Regions from separate parts of the Sulfoacidibacillus ferrooxidans genome, predicted to be linked through region 2. Evidence: predicted binding sites of a transcription regulator. Region 2 holds the regulator's gene; the other holds the start of a gene.
The links. Region 2 encodes Rex, which represses fermentation and respiration genes when NADH is low (regulators of the CRP and FNR family bind a similar motif). Its sites were predicted from a motif close to TTGTGAAATATTTCACAA; they were not measured.
Positions count from the first base shown of each region.

Region 1 (7,595 bases), on a different contig from region 2:
TTTCCTTCTTGTAGTGGGCGTAACACTCTTTTTCCCGCTTGATCTAGCCCTTTTGCAGCGATGGTCGTCGAGAGTAGCCATACATTTAGCGCAATGCCAAGCCATGGATTGACCAAATGGGCAAGCCAAATGAAATATGCGGTAGCCGTATAAACAATGGCTAAAACAGCGAATGCCAAAATAGTACCTCGAATGCGTTTCGATAAAGCGGAGGATGTTTGTGCGTACAACTTATGTTCTATAAAATGTGCTAGGCGTGCGATCCAGATCACAGGATGAGTGAAAAATGTGGGGTCTCCGACAACGGTATCAATGAGTAAGCCACCAATTGCTGCTTCAAAGTGTAAAGGAATCATAGGAGTCATAGACAGTATCAACCTTATAATAAGGCGCAGACTGATGTTTGCGCCTTATGTATTTACATAGTGAAAACGGTATAGATGTGTAAAATCAGTTATTTTTTACGGCGAACAGCGAAATAAATGCCTAATGCGACGATGACTATCGCAAGCAGTACCCAACGAATTACATGGTGATGTGTAGCAACCAAATCTGCAACCTCCTTTTGATGAATTCTTGTCAACTATACTATGAATTGATAGGGTTGTCAGTAAAGATTTTTAGGGTGGTTAACCTTCCAGCGTACTTTGGTGTGGTGATGGGTACGCTGGAAGGGTTGATGACTGCGGTTCTGTTATATGGATTGGGTTGTTTCTAGCATTTCTTTTAGTAGTTGTGCGAGAGGATGTGATTCTACTGAGGTGATGTGGTTGACTTGATCCACATGCACGACTTTGGATATGGTAGATTCGTATTCTTTATCGTCGATGATGCCAAGTGAGAGAATAATGACAAGATCGCTTGGTTGAAATAAACGTGCCGGAGGGCCATTTAAACAAACGGTACCAGATCCAGCTTCAGCAGGTATAGCATATGTCTGCCATAGTGTGGCGTTTGCAACATTGGTGACTTGGACCATTTCATACGGGCGGATGTTGGCTGCAAGAAGTAAATCTTGATCAATAGTAATACTCCCCACGTAATCTAATCGTGCTTCTGTGACTGTTGCCCGATGAATCTTACCCTTACACACTGTACGCATCATGGAATGTTACCTCCTCCTACATAGTAAAGCACCCATGGACATTTCAAGTTTCAGTGTATCACAGAGTGTGCTTGTCACTCGAGATTGTCATCTCTATTTCTCTATAGAATGGTTCTATTCACTCATTGATCGATCTTGTCATATCGTATTGAGGATTGGCAGGGTATTCACGCTGTTGAATCAGGATCTTTACATGGAGGCGTTTGGGAATGTTTAGTGGGCTATCCCATTTGGCTTGTTCAACATGTGACAAAACGTATGGCACGGAGTTCCGCAGACAAATGTGTGAGTGTGGTTCACCACTTTTTGTGCAATATGACATGGACTCCTTAAAACGAGAATGGACACGCGATCAGTTGGCGGAAAGAAAGCAGGGTATGTGGCGATATCACGAATTACTTCCAGTTACTCACCCTGACTACATGATCAGTATGAATGAGGTCATGACACCTCTAATGACACTGCCTAATATTTCGAAAGATATGGATGTCCCCTTGTTACTAGTTAAAGATGAAAGTGTACTTCCCACAGGAACGTTTAAGGCTCGTGGAGCATCTGTTGGCATTTCTCGCGCTAAACAGTTAGGTGTAAAGGAGATTGCACTCGCCACCAATGGGAATGCAGGTGCAGCATGGGCCGCATACGCAGTGCGCGCTGGCATGAAATCGCTCATCGCGATGCCCACATCAGCTCCGCGAGTACCCTATCTTGAAACGTGTTATACAGGTGCAGATGTGAGATTACTCGAAGGGACCATTGCAGAGGCAGGAATATTCGTAGCAGATTATGTGTTGCAAACGGGCGCTTATGAAGTGTCAACATTTAAAGAACCGTATCGATTAGAAGGTAAAAAGACCATAGGATTTGAGTTAGCTGAACAATTATCATGGAAAGTTCCTGATGTGATTGTCTTTCCTACTGGGGGCGGAGCAGGTGTGGTTGGCATCTACAAAGCGCTAGTAGAACTACAGTCACTAGGCTGGATTGAAGAAGGTCGATTTCCGAAAATGGTGGTCATTCAAGCAGAAGGTTGTGCGCCACTCGTAAGAGCATATGAGAGTGGCGAAAAAGTATCTACTTATTATGAAAATGCCGAAACTATCGCTTACGGTATGCGTGTGCCAAAATCGCTTGCTGATGCCCACATCCTATCCATTATTGCAAAGACAGAAGGGATCGCTTACGCAGTTTCTGATGCGGATATACGTAAAGAACGCCAAAACATAGTGCGTCTTGATGGGTTTCACGCATGCCCAGAGGGGGCAGCTGCATTGGCAGGTGTTCGTAAGTTGCGTGAGATCGGGTTTATTAAAGCGAGTGAGCGAGTGGTCAGTATTAATACAGGTAGCGGGTTAAAGTATGTAGATCAAATTGACTGCGCTGTACAGACGGCACAGGAAAAGATCTAAGTCATCTTGCGTCCTCTGCTACGAGGCCAGTCCTAGGTATGGAGAAAACAGAAAAATCTTCAGCAAGATAGGTGTGCTCAAAAATAGCTCTTGCCTCTTGTAGCAGAGGGTGATCAGTAGACTGTGCTTCATAGCGTGCGCTTATATGTGTCATGATGAGTGTAGAGACGTGCGCATGTACAGCTAGTTCTGCTGCTTGTGCCGCAGTAGAATGCATACTGATTTGTGCGAGTTGACGTTGTTCATCTGAAAATGTAGCTTCATGTACCAAAACATCTGCACATTGTGCTAACTGTAAAGAAGCTGCACAAGAAATAGTATCACCTAAAATGACAATTTTTCTACCGCGAATGGGTGGATCAACAAATTCTTTGCTAAGCATGATTTGACCATCAGGCAAGCGTATATCATACCCACGTTTCAGTTGGCCGTATAGCGGTCCTTCAGGAATACCTGCAGATTGGGCGAGATCTCTATGAAATCGACCAGGCCTTTCATGTTCAAGCAAAGCATAACCGAAACTTTTCACACCGTGTACAAGTTGTCTTGCCTCCACTGTCATATGGGCATTCTCAAGGATAACTCCATCTTGTTCGATCTCATGAATAGTAAGGGGGAATCCTAAAGTCGTTTGTGTTGCGTCCAATACACAAGTCAAAAAGGACCGTAGCCCTGGCGGCCCGAAAATCATGAGTGGCTCAGTCACGCGCGCTTGCATCGAGCGACTGCCTAATAATCCGGGCAAACCAAGGATATGATCTCCATGTAAATGTGTAATAAAAATGTGGTTGACATGCGCTACGCTATGTCTTGCACGTGCTAGTTGTTGTTGAGTGCCTTCTCCACAGTCAAATAACCATATCTCTGAACCTTGGTCAAATGTTAATGCTGTGCATGAGACATTGCGTTTTGGTGTGGGTGCCCCAGCGCCAGTCCCTAAAAATAGCAGTTGAATATTCCACGCGCCCTTTCGTTAGGAATCTTTTCCTATAGCATATATCCTACGAAATACTACGGGAAATTGCAAAGGGAGAGTTATTTTTAAAGTGATCTATGATTGAGTTATCATAGTGGTCGTTTCCCTGAATCAGAGTCAGTGATCCTTTCTTTGGCAATTTTGCGCCGAGCAATATAGTAGTTAACTGTAAGGCCTGCTGCGACCATGGCCGCACCAACTGTGATCACCCATTGTCCAACTGGCATCATCCAGTCTGCCCATAGTGTTAAATTTTGAATGTCTTCTTTAGTTGGCTCCGGTTTATTTGGAGGCATCTACCACCACTCCTCATAATCCAGTGATGATCATACACATACAACTTATGATATGAACAGAAGTAAGAAATGATCGTGGCATATATGGGGGTGAGGTAAAGGAGTACAAGCTGATAGGACCTCTTTGAAGAATGTGATCCAGCACTTGCAATGGGAACATCATCGCTCTGAACTGCTGGGGCAGTTCATGAAGTGATAACTGACTGCCCATGTTTTTTGTCAAACCATAGTAATATGGGGAAAAGTACGACACAAAGGACGATGACTGGTGCGCTTGTCCATTGTGCGGCATCCCAGTGGAAGAGAAATCGTGGACTATCCCCACGGAGCATTTCTAAGAGAAATCGCTCTATATTATAAAGAATCGTTTGAAAGAGAAAAATCCATCCGCGTGGCCAGCGTTTTAGCTTCAAGATGAGCAAGATGGCGAAAATAAGTACATCGCCCTGACCTTCCCACACTTCTGCAGGCCAAAGCGGTTGATCACCATAGGTGGCACGCGCTAGGGTGTTTTTGGGATACAGTAATCCAAAGTCGCCTCCAGTTGGCGAACCAAATGCATCTCCGTTCATTAGGTTGGCATCGCGGCCGATGCTTTGTCCCAAGATAATTCCTGGAGCAAATAAGTCTGCAAGTTCCCAAAAATGCAGGTCGTACTTGCGGATATAAATGAAACCCACAATCAGACTACCCACAATACCACCTTGAATGGATAAACCACCATGCCAGATAGCTACAATCTGCCCTGGATGCAGTCGATAGTATCCCCAATCAAAAAAGAATACCTGCCAAATGCGAGAACCAATCAGTCCACCGATAAATAACAATGGGCCAAGGTTTACAATATGTTCAATGAGATCTGATTTTCCCTCGTTTTTTGCAAAATATACAGTTACCCCAAGTCCAAGTAAAAAGGCCAGAAGAAATAAGGTACTATAGGCCCTTACAGGGAAATGGCCAATAAAAAACCAATATTGGTGCATAGTAAACCTCCCTAATCTATTCCATTATATCACAATGTGTGCAATGTAATGAATAAGTGAAGTTCGTCACAAGTTGTAGATTCTGTCTAGAAGCGTATAATGAAGTGCGTATAATGGGTGTAAAATCTTTCGGCTTTGGAGGGATTTATATGACGGACGGGCATTTTATTGAAGGTTTAGAAGATGTTGTCGCCTTATCTTCTGAGATTTGTTTTATTGATGGGGACGAGGGTCGGTTGGTTTATCGAGGCTACGATATTCACGACCTTGTGAAAGGATCTGCCAGTTTCGAGGAAGTTGTTTATCTTTTGTGGCATGGTGAATTGCCGACAAAAGAGCAGTTGAGCGATTTTGATAAAGAACTTCGTGCAAATCGCGCATTAAATAAAGAAGTATTGGCTGCATTAAAGATGATGCCAAAAGATGGTAATGTCATGGAAATGCTTCGGACGCTCGTTTCACTTGCTGGGTTGTACGATCCAGATGATCAAGATAATTCGTATGAAGGTAGTATTAAAAAAGCTACGCGACTTGTTGCACAGATGAGCACGATGGTCGCTTCTATTGAGCGTTATCGAAGTGGGCAGGAGATTCTTTTGCCAAATGAACGATTAAACCATGCAGCTAACTTTTTATATATGTTACAAGGTAAAGAACCTGATGAATATACGGCGCGCGCATTTGAAATCGCCCTCATTCTTCATGCTGACCACGAATTAAATGCATCGACCTTTGCTGCGCGTGTTACTGCGGGTACTTTGTCAGATATCTACTCAGCAACGGTTTCTGCCATTGGAGCGTTAAAAGGTCCACTTCACGGTGGGGCAAATGAACAAGTTATGCTCATGTTAAAAGAAATTGGCGAGCCAAGTAAAGCACCTGAATGGATCAAAGATGCTCTTGCTAAGAAGCGACGCATTATGGGATTTGGTCATCGTGTATATCATACGGAAGATCCGCGCGCTACACATTTGAGGGAAATGTCCAAAGAAATCGGTGAACGTGAAGGAAATACCACTTATTATGAAATGTCTCGCATTGTGGAGCAAGCAGTAAAAGAACAAAAAGGTCTTTATCCAAATGTGGACTTTTACTCTGCATCTACGTACTTTATGATGGGAATTCCGATTCACGTGTTTACACCTGTGTTCGCGGTGAGTCGAATTTCTGGTTGGACTGCTCATGTGTTAGAACAGTATCGTAATAATCGTTTGATTCGCCCACGGGCTGAGTATGTTGGCATCAAAAGGCGCGCCTATATTTCCATGTCAGAACGTTAATCTCCAATATGTGTCAGACTAGACTCCTTCAATACGGGCAAAATACTACCATGAAGGAGGTGGTAAGCGTGGCACAAGGACAAAAATCCAACACGCTACTTGTTAAAAGCGCCAGTCGGGCGCTCGATCAATTGAAGTATGAGGTGGCAGGAGAACTAGGTATTCAGCCGCCGCAAGATGGATATTGGGGTACCATGACAACTCGTGATACGGGTTCGATTGGTGGCCATATCACCCGCAAATTAGTTGCATTAGCGGAGCAACAATTAGCAGGTCGACAGTAAGTAGCTTGTCACAATTGCAAATTGACTTATTCCAAAGCCCCCGCATCGCGGGGGCATCATTAATTGTATGAGTCCAAATCAAAAAGAAGATCGCACCACGGCGACCTTCTTTTTGATTTGGACAATACTCTGTTAGTGTAATTGGGTTTGTTCGGAAATACCACTAAGTGCTTCGCCAGCCTCATCTACATGAATATCAACAACAGCTAGATCTCCTAGTGCGCATATACCCACTAACTTTCCGTTGTCGACAACAGGTAGTCGACGAATTTGTTTTGTGGCCATCATTCTCGCAGCATCGTGTGCATCTGTATCTGATGACACGGTGACTGGATTTTTTGTCATGCAACTACTCACTGTCATCGAATGACTATCCGAGCCAGTGGCAATGCATTTGGTAACGATATCGCGGTCTGTGATGATACCGGACAATTTTCCGCCCGAAACAACAGGGACAGATCCGACGTTCTGACTGCTCATCTGTTTTGCTACTTCAGTTATCGTTGTGGATTCGTTACATGTCAAAACGTTTGTTGTCATCAGATCGCGTATAAGCATAAAATGATCCCCTCCTTCAATTGTGAATGCAGAGATAGTGTGTGCTAGTTCACGATGATTTACGCGATATACGAGACCAGAATAATGATCCAACTCCGTAAAACCCCCAAATGCCTGTAATGACATGTAACCCATTATCAAGTGGGAGTGGTGTTGTTTTGAACCACTGAGGATACAGTGTACCGGTTAGTCCCCAAACCGTAAGGGTAGCTCCTGCAAACAAGTTATAGTAACGATGATACGTGTTATTGCTTGATCGCGATATGGTTAATCCAGTGAGTCCAATGGCGAAACTGGCTATTGTCGCCGATGTAGAAAAGTGCAGCATGTGCCAGAGATTGTCTGTAAACAGGCTAGTAATAGCTACAACTAAGTAAATCCAACCTGTAGTACGAGCATAATTTTTTTCTGGCGATGTTTTGGGAAGATTGGTATCGGAAACCGTTTCATCTGTCATATCGTTCGCCACCTTTCTTTAATGATTGGACAAGGATACATTGCCACATATATACGATTGCAAGAGGGGACATATGACTGTCAGAACAGGACATTCTAAAAAGAGAATGACGAAAGGGGCGGGTTAGATGACTGAAAAAAAGGCTCCATGGCGAGATACTCCACTTGATCATTGGTCGACAGATGTAGATCCCGCAATTATGGCAAGTGACGTATGGGTCGGTAAAGGAGACCCAGGCGTGGATAAA
Region 1 covers NZ_JALBUF010000001.1:329,737-337,331, reverse strand. The annotation lists gene cbiB (adenosylcobinamide-phosphate synthase CbiB) at 1-365, opposite strand, end outside; gene panD (aspartate 1-decarboxylase) at 695-1,105, opposite strand; gene MM817_RS01815 (threonine synthase) at 1,315-2,514, shown strand; gene rnz (ribonuclease Z) at 2,516-3,463, opposite strand; gene MM817_RS01805 (hypothetical protein) at 3,580-3,786, opposite strand; gene lgt (prolipoprotein diacylglyceryl transferase) at 3,972-4,769, opposite strand; gene MM817_RS01795 (citrate synthase) at 4,919-6,049, shown strand; gene MM817_RS01790 (alpha/beta-type small acid-soluble spore protein) at 6,118-6,333, shown strand; gene MM817_RS01785 (CBS domain-containing protein) at 6,466-6,891, opposite strand; gene MM817_RS01780 (hypothetical protein) at 6,941-7,348, opposite strand; gene MM817_RS01775 (DUF3905 domain-containing protein) at 7,476-7,595, shown strand, end outside.
Region 1: a site for Rex is predicted at 4,824-4,841, ahead of MM817_RS01795 (citrate synthase). Genes of this name have one in related genera too.

Region 2 (7,595 bases):
ACCAACGTACATCTCCACAAATTCACTACCAGAAGCCGAGATAAAGGCTGAATCAGTATATGTGGCAGCCGCTTTTGCCATTAATGTCTTACCTGTGCCTGGAGGCCCTGTCAATAAGATTCCCTTTAATGGTCGAATACCTAATGATCGTATCTTTTCTCGATAACGCAAAAAATCAAGTGCTTCCATTAACTCGCGTTTAGCATGATCTTGACCACCGATATGATCAAAATTAATTGCATGTCGCACAGCTGTCTCTTTGGAACCAGTAGGTGCCATCATTTGACGTCGCTCCATGAGCGTATATATGGCAAATCCAACAGCTATCAGCAATAGTACAGGCAATACATTAATCCCAATGACCGCTAAGAAGATGACTAAGGCAACAGCAAATCCAATGAGCCAATCCCTCACTGTCCATCCCCCCCTAGTGCCTTATTGGTATAAGGCACAATACTGTACAAGTAATTTTTATTTTGAGTGAGTTGAATAAAAATATCTTGACTGTTCATAGTAACTGTACATTGTACATGCTGTTCTTTAGCTGATGCATCTAGTTCTTTAATCATAGATACATACATGCCTTGAGCAATCCCTTGATTTAAGATGGGTTGTATGTTTTCAAATACATTCGTGAGGACTTTTGATGGATGATCTTTTAATATGATATTAATGGGGCCGCCTAAACTAGACGCCACATCCGATTGAATTTGCATATAAGTGGTTTGTAAATCTTGTACAGGACCTAAGGAAACTGTGACAGACGGAGTCTGAGAAGTTTCGTTCACCTGTACATCATGAACTTCTGGAATGTGCGAAAGATGATCTTCTAGTGGTTGAATAACATCATATGTGCGATAGACTTGGAGACCTCCAAATAGCACAATCAATGTTAGAAGAAGTGCAGCAAGTGCCGGTAACATGCGAATCCTCGACAAATGAACCACTCTCCCTCAAATGATCTAGTAAGAGTATACCATTTATCAATGGGAAGAGCAGCCCGCAAAGTAGACCAAGAAGACATAGAAATTCCTTTGTTGCGCGGATTATTCCACTTGAGGAATATGATTCGTTTGAAAATCATAAAAAAGCTTTCCTGTATACATATCTACATAAGCAAATAAAAAGCCTCCATCTGCAAGTCGTGCTGTCACTTGCCACACTGCGTTACCACTCGCTTTATTGGATAAAGGCGTATCTAAATTTTTGTCGATAAGTCCAGGTATGACTGACACAATCGAAGCAATAGGCAGATGCAATGCATGGACTGCATCGATTGCACGAGATTCAGATACTGTTTGATCTTGATAGACAATAGTAGCTTCGTGATGTCGAACAAACACATATAAGGTCCTTCCAAGTGAATCTGTTCCTGTTACAGTCACATCAGAAGGATCACCTGTATAAATTTGCGAGTCTTCTACATGCTGCAATGGTGTATGATCAAGTGCAAACTCTGTAGCTGTTGACAGAGTGTTATTAGTAGCTGTAAGCAGTGGCAGTAGCCACACAAGCAGTAGAACAACCACACAAATAAAAATAACGCTAACGCTCATGACAGTGTAAGCAATTTTATTTCTCATACGTCCGTCCTATAGATGGTTACTGTGTATTTCCCAGGATGATCTGCTTTTGCAAGTCCAAAAATTACATCTTTATCTTTTAGGTTGCGATTTAAAAAATCAATTAAGACATAAAGCTCAGCTGATCCTTCCACTTCCTTAACTGCGAGAACACGATTTATCTGATCCATAAATAGTTTTCGTCTCTCCTCATAGGGTGAGTTGCCACGAGTTTAGTGTAACAAGGCTTTGCCCGTTTGTAAAATCAAAATGAACAGGAGTGACACTTACTTTGCCAGCCTCAATGGCGTGAACGTCTGTGTCAGGTTCATTATGCACTTTAACAATTTGTCCAGCTTGCCAATAATAAGTTCTTCCTAAAGGATCTATTCGTTGCTCATATGCATTTTTATACTTGCGAACACCAATTCGAGTGATCACGATTCCCTGTAATTCTTCATAGGGTAACGGTGGTACATTCACATTTAAATACGTGTCTGATGGCACTCCGTGCTGCATGAGTTTATGGGCCAATATAGTCGCTATCTGTACGCTCGCTGTATAGTCAAATGGAGGTTTTGTCACTGAGAGTGCAATGGCTGGATACCCTTGTAACACTGCCTCCCCGGCAGCAGATGCAGTCCCTGAATAGACAATATCTAATCCCAGATTGGCGCCACTATTGACACCGCTTAATACAAGATCTGGAGGTTCATTACAAAGCGCTCCGAGTGCTAATTTTACGCAATCAGCTGGAGTGCCGTTAACCTGAAAGGCACGAATGTTTGCCCCCATGCGAACTTCATCTACATGTAGTGGTTTATGCAAAGTAATGGAGTGACTAGTGGCACTTTGTTGACGGTCTGGTGCTACGACAGTAACTGTTGAAAAAGAAGAAAAATGCTTTGCCAATGATTGAATGCCAGAAGCGTGGATTCCATCATCATTTGTAATTAATACACGCATTTGTATGGAGTCCTTTCTGTGTTGGCATAACCTACGTCTCATGCTATGGGCAGCGGAAGGTGATACTATGGGCAGGAGGTGAAGCTCAATGGCACATAGTATCCCAAACAATTCTTCGCAAGCAGATCGCGATTTGCTTCAAAAAATGCCTGATCTACTCCTTTCGATGGAGTATGAACAACTAATTAGTGACGTGAAATCTTTGTACCGATTTATGTTTGATCAGACGTTCACACGTTGATAGCGAGGAAATTTTTGTACAATACGACCGACCTCATAACATACTTTTTCTTGATCAATGGTTAGAAATTCACGATTGCGCATCAAAGGTTTCCCTGCGACAAAGACATCTGTTACATCACCTGCATGTGAACTATAAACGACGTGAGATAACAAATTATGACGCGGATAATAACGGGGTCCGCTACTATCGATCATTTGAAAATCTGCTGGTGCTCCTTTAGTAAGAGTACCTAATCCAGACTCTAAAAATAATGCTTTGGCACCCTCACTCGTAGCAAGCCGCAGTGCTGTGAAAGCATCAATAGCAGTGGCATCTTGTTCTACACCTTTATGCAACAGCGCAACTAAGCGCAACTCTTCGTACAAGTCAAGTTTATTGTTACTTGCAGCGCCATCTGTCCCAAGGCCCACAACAATGCCCCGTTGTAAAAGTTTTGTAAGTGGTGCGATCCCACTGCCAAGTTTTAAATTACTCCCTGGATTATGCGCTACATGAACATCGTGCTGCGCAAGCAAGTCCATATCATGATCTGTCAAATGGACGCAATGTGCTCCAATTACTTTAAATTGGAATAACCCGCTAGTATATAATGATTCCACTGGTGTGGCGTTGTACATGGAGAGCGAATCTGCTACTTCTTTTGAAGTCTCTGCAATGTGAATTTGCAATGGAACAGAAACCTTCTCAGCGAGGTTAATCACATGGGTAAGGTAATCTGGTGGACACGTATAGGGTGCATGGGGAGCAATGGTCGTCTTAATGCGACCATCCCCCGCTCCTTCGTAGGTCCGAATAAATGCTTCTGTTTCTTTTAATTTATCAAGGGATGGATCATCTAACCCAATAATTCCTCGCCCAAGCACTGCACGCATGCCAGAGGCAATGACAGCCTCCGCGACTCGATCCATTGACGCATACATATCTGTAAATGTCGTCGTTCCTGTTTCAATCATTTCCAACATGGCTAATTGAGTACCAATCTCGATATCATCTGCAGTTAGAAGCTCCTCTGCAGGCCATATCACATCGTTTAACCATTCATGCAACGGTAAATCATCCGCATAGCCACGTAACAGTGACATGGCCGCATGGCCGTGCGTATTAATAAATCCCGGTAACAATAAGCGATTTTTACCACTTATACGTTTGTAAGATTCGTCATAACTCGGGCTATCTCCTGCACCCAAGTCTTCAATGATTGCATCTTTGACCACCATGTAACCTCGTTCTACGAAAGTGTTGTGAACACCATCAAGATAGGCGACATCTTCAATCAACCATTTCATATTGCTTATCTCCTTTTTTCCATTCAGATAGTCAATTACATCGCCCCAGAAGCACTCTCACATGCACATGCAACGGTTGTGTCTAGAGTTGCAATGGCTTCAAAAAATAGTGTCCGTATCTGATGAACATTTTTCGCCATTTCATCTAATACTTCTTGATGGGTTAGCGGAGCTCCAGTCATACCAGAACAGTAATTGGTCACCATCGCTACTGTGCTATAACATAATCCTCGTTCTTTAGCTAAAACAGTTTCTGGAATCGATGTCATACCAACAACATCTCCCCCAAGTTGTGCAAACATGCGAATTTCAGCAGGTGATTCAAAACGTGGTCCTTCTGTACATACATAAGTTCCACCGGGAGCAGCAACAATACCTAACTGTTGTGCGGTTTTAGAAAGATGTCGTCGCAATCGACCACAATACGGGTCTGTCATATCCGTATGTGTCACTGGTTCTCCATCTTCAAAAAAAGTCAATGGTCGATTTTTTGTAAAATCAAGAAATTGATCTACAATAACCAAAGCACCCGGCGGTAAGGTTTGACGCATACTACCAACAGCCGCAGTTGCAAACACCTGTTTGACACCAATATCGACTAGCGCTTGAATATTTGCTTTGTAGTTTACTTGGTGTGGTGGCACATGATGGGCTTTCCCGTGTCTTGGCATAAAAGCAATGGATTTACCTTTGAATTCTCCAATTGTACAATTTGCCATGCCGTAATGCGTCTCAATTTGTTCTTCATGAGCATTAGTTAGTAGGGCCGGATCATAAACCCCAGTACCCCCGATAATTGCATAGTCTGCGTGAATCATATGTATGATTGACTCCCTTCGATTCGTTATTTTATTATTATACCGTTTATTTTTGATCTAAGTAGTATGCGAGTGCTTGCAATTCCGTTGTAACATCCGTATTACGCAGATGGACATTTGGACCAATCCTAAGATTAACAGGTGCAAAATTTAAAATAGTCCTTATTCCAGCAGAAACCAATGCATCACACACTTCTTGAGCTGAGGAAGCAGGAACTGCGATAATACCCATCTGTAAATCTTGCTTTTGACAAATAACTGTGAGATCGTTAAAATCAGCAACAGTTAATGTACCTATTTGCATTCCGATTTTTTGTGGATCCCGATCAAACACAGCTGCAATGGTTATTCTTTCTAATTGAAAGCGCGCATAATTAGAAAGGGCAATCCCCAAATGCCCAGCGCCAATGAGTGCAACCCCAATATGCCGATCAAGATTGAGTAGTTGCCTTAATTTCCAGTCGAGATACGATATATCGTAACCCACTCCTTTACGTCCAAACTCTCCAAATGAAGCTAAATCTTTCCGGATTTGTGCAGGGTTTAAATCTAAATGATCGCCCATTTCTTGAGATGACACAGTGAGTATAGACTGTTCTTTTAACTCTTGAACTAACCGTAAATAGATAGGCAAACGGCGAATAATAGAAGGTGATATACTCGTGATTTTATTTCTCATCCCATAACCTTCTTTACTTTAGTCTATACCTGCTACATCAATGAGAATAAACTTGTTGTGTGGAATCCAAGAAACCCATTGCTTTTGCACATGTATCATTCAATGTTCCCTCATAGACATCTGGATCTGGAAGCGAACGAATAAACATACGTCCATACTTTGTTTGAGTAATCCTTTTATCCAACACAAACACCACCCCTCGATCTGTTTTTGAACGAATAAGACGTCCAAATCCTTGAGTGAATCGAATAGCTGCTGATGGGACACTATAATCAATAAATGGACGCTTGCCAAGTCTTGTTAATAACTCACTGCGCGCTTCAACGATCGGATGTGTTGGAACCGCAAAAGGAAGTTTAACAATGATGAGACAAGATAGATCATCACCGCGAATATCAATTCCTTCCCAAAAACTATTCACGCCAAATAAAACGGCTCGAGGCTCTTTACGAAACGTTTCAATCAAATAAGTTTTCCGATGGTCGTCAAATCCTTGCGCTAAGACTGTGATTCCTTTTTTTTGCAATGAATCGCGCTCAGTGACGTACGTTTGCGCTAACATTTGATGAGATGTAAATAATACAAGCGTTCTTCCATGAGCTACAGTTGCTATTTTTGTAATGGCCTTGCCCACTTCAGTTTGAAATTCTTCTTGTTGTTTACTATCTGGAAGATCAGAGACAACACATAACAACGATTGTTTTTTATAATTAAATGGTGATGTAACAATTTCTGTTTTGGCCTTACCTTCTTCTACCAAGGTCTTCATACCAATTCGTTCTAAAAAATAATGAAAAGAGTTGGCTACAGCAAGAGTGGCCGATGTAAGAATAACGGATTGCTTCTTACGAAATAACTCCTGTAATAAAACTTCTGAGACACTCAGAGGAGCTAAGTGTAGAGAAATCTTACGTGACACCCGTCTTCCATTAATCGCGATCCAACCGACAAATTGATCAGCAGATAGGCGCAAAAGTAAGACATCAGCACAAATGGTCAATCCCTGTTGCAACTCACGAGCATAACCAAAAACATCAGCCAATTTACGATTTAGTGCATCAGGCAACTCCGTTTCTTCAGAAAGGACGGCGTATGCTGTGAGAGACTCAGTCAGAAGTGATCGGCATACATCGATATCAGAAGCCGCGCGAATAACAGCTTCGTATGCAGGGGCGTTTGTACGATCTGGAGTCAATCTAAACTCTCCCGAAAGATTGCCAAGAGAGTCTGTGTACATGGCGATGGCACTAAATAGTGTACGTATATCTTGCGATGTACGCAATAGTGCACGTCCAAGTTTTGTGAGAACTGTTGCAAAAACTTGCCCATCTACCATTCCTTTTTGTACATCTACTTGGATAGAGCGTTCTGCATCGTGTAGCAAACCGTTTCTTGCATTGAGTAAACGCTCAAGCAATCTTTGAAGATCCCCCTCTGCAATTTGCGCTCCAAATTGCTTTGTCGCGACATCTTCAAGTTGGTGTGCCTCATCGATTATCAGTCGATCATATGCTGGAAGCACACGTGAATCAGCTTTAATATCAGAAAGTACAAGTGAATGATTCGTTAGTATTAAATCAGCTCTAGCCGCTTTGTGACGCGCGCGAAAATAATAGCAATCCTTAAAAAAAGGACAGTGTTTTGCAATACACGAATTCGTTTCACTTGCTACATCTCTCCAGTACCCTTCTTCGTGCTCAGTGAATGCAATTTCTTCACGATCACCTGTTTCAGTTTGCGTTAACCATACCGCTAGTCGCAGATCATAATCTCTTTCATCCGAAGCTAATGCTTGTATTTCATGAATATTTTGGCTCAATTTACGCATGCAAATATAGTTATTTCGTCCTTTTAGTACAGCTGTTCTTATTCCCTGCATTAAAGGTTCTAACACAAGGGGTACGTCGTGCTTATACAGTTGTTCTTGAAGTGCAATGGTATGTGTTGCAACGACTACTTTTTCGTGTTCCGCATGTGTAAATAGGGCACTTGGCAATAGATAGGCTAGTGATTTTCCCGTACCTGTTCCAGCTTCAACGA
Region 2 covers NZ_JALBUF010000011.1:6,938-14,532, forward strand. The annotation lists gene MM817_RS12705 (AAA family ATPase) at 1-414, opposite strand, end outside; gene MM817_RS12710 (hypothetical protein) at 411-938, opposite strand; gene MM817_RS12715 (cell wall elongation regulator TseB-like domain-containing protein) at 1,047-1,583, opposite strand; gene MM817_RS12720 (YpmA family protein) at 1,580-1,753, opposite strand; gene surE (5'/3'-nucleotidase SurE) at 1,773-2,528, opposite strand; gene MM817_RS12730 (hypothetical protein) at 2,617-2,769, shown strand; gene MM817_RS12735 (amidohydrolase) at 2,751-4,058, opposite strand; gene mtnP (S-methyl-5'-thioadenosine phosphorylase) at 4,094-4,876, opposite strand; gene MM817_RS12745 (redox-sensing transcriptional repressor Rex) at 4,923-5,555, opposite strand; gene MM817_RS12750 (ATP-dependent DNA helicase) at 5,593-7,595, opposite strand, start outside.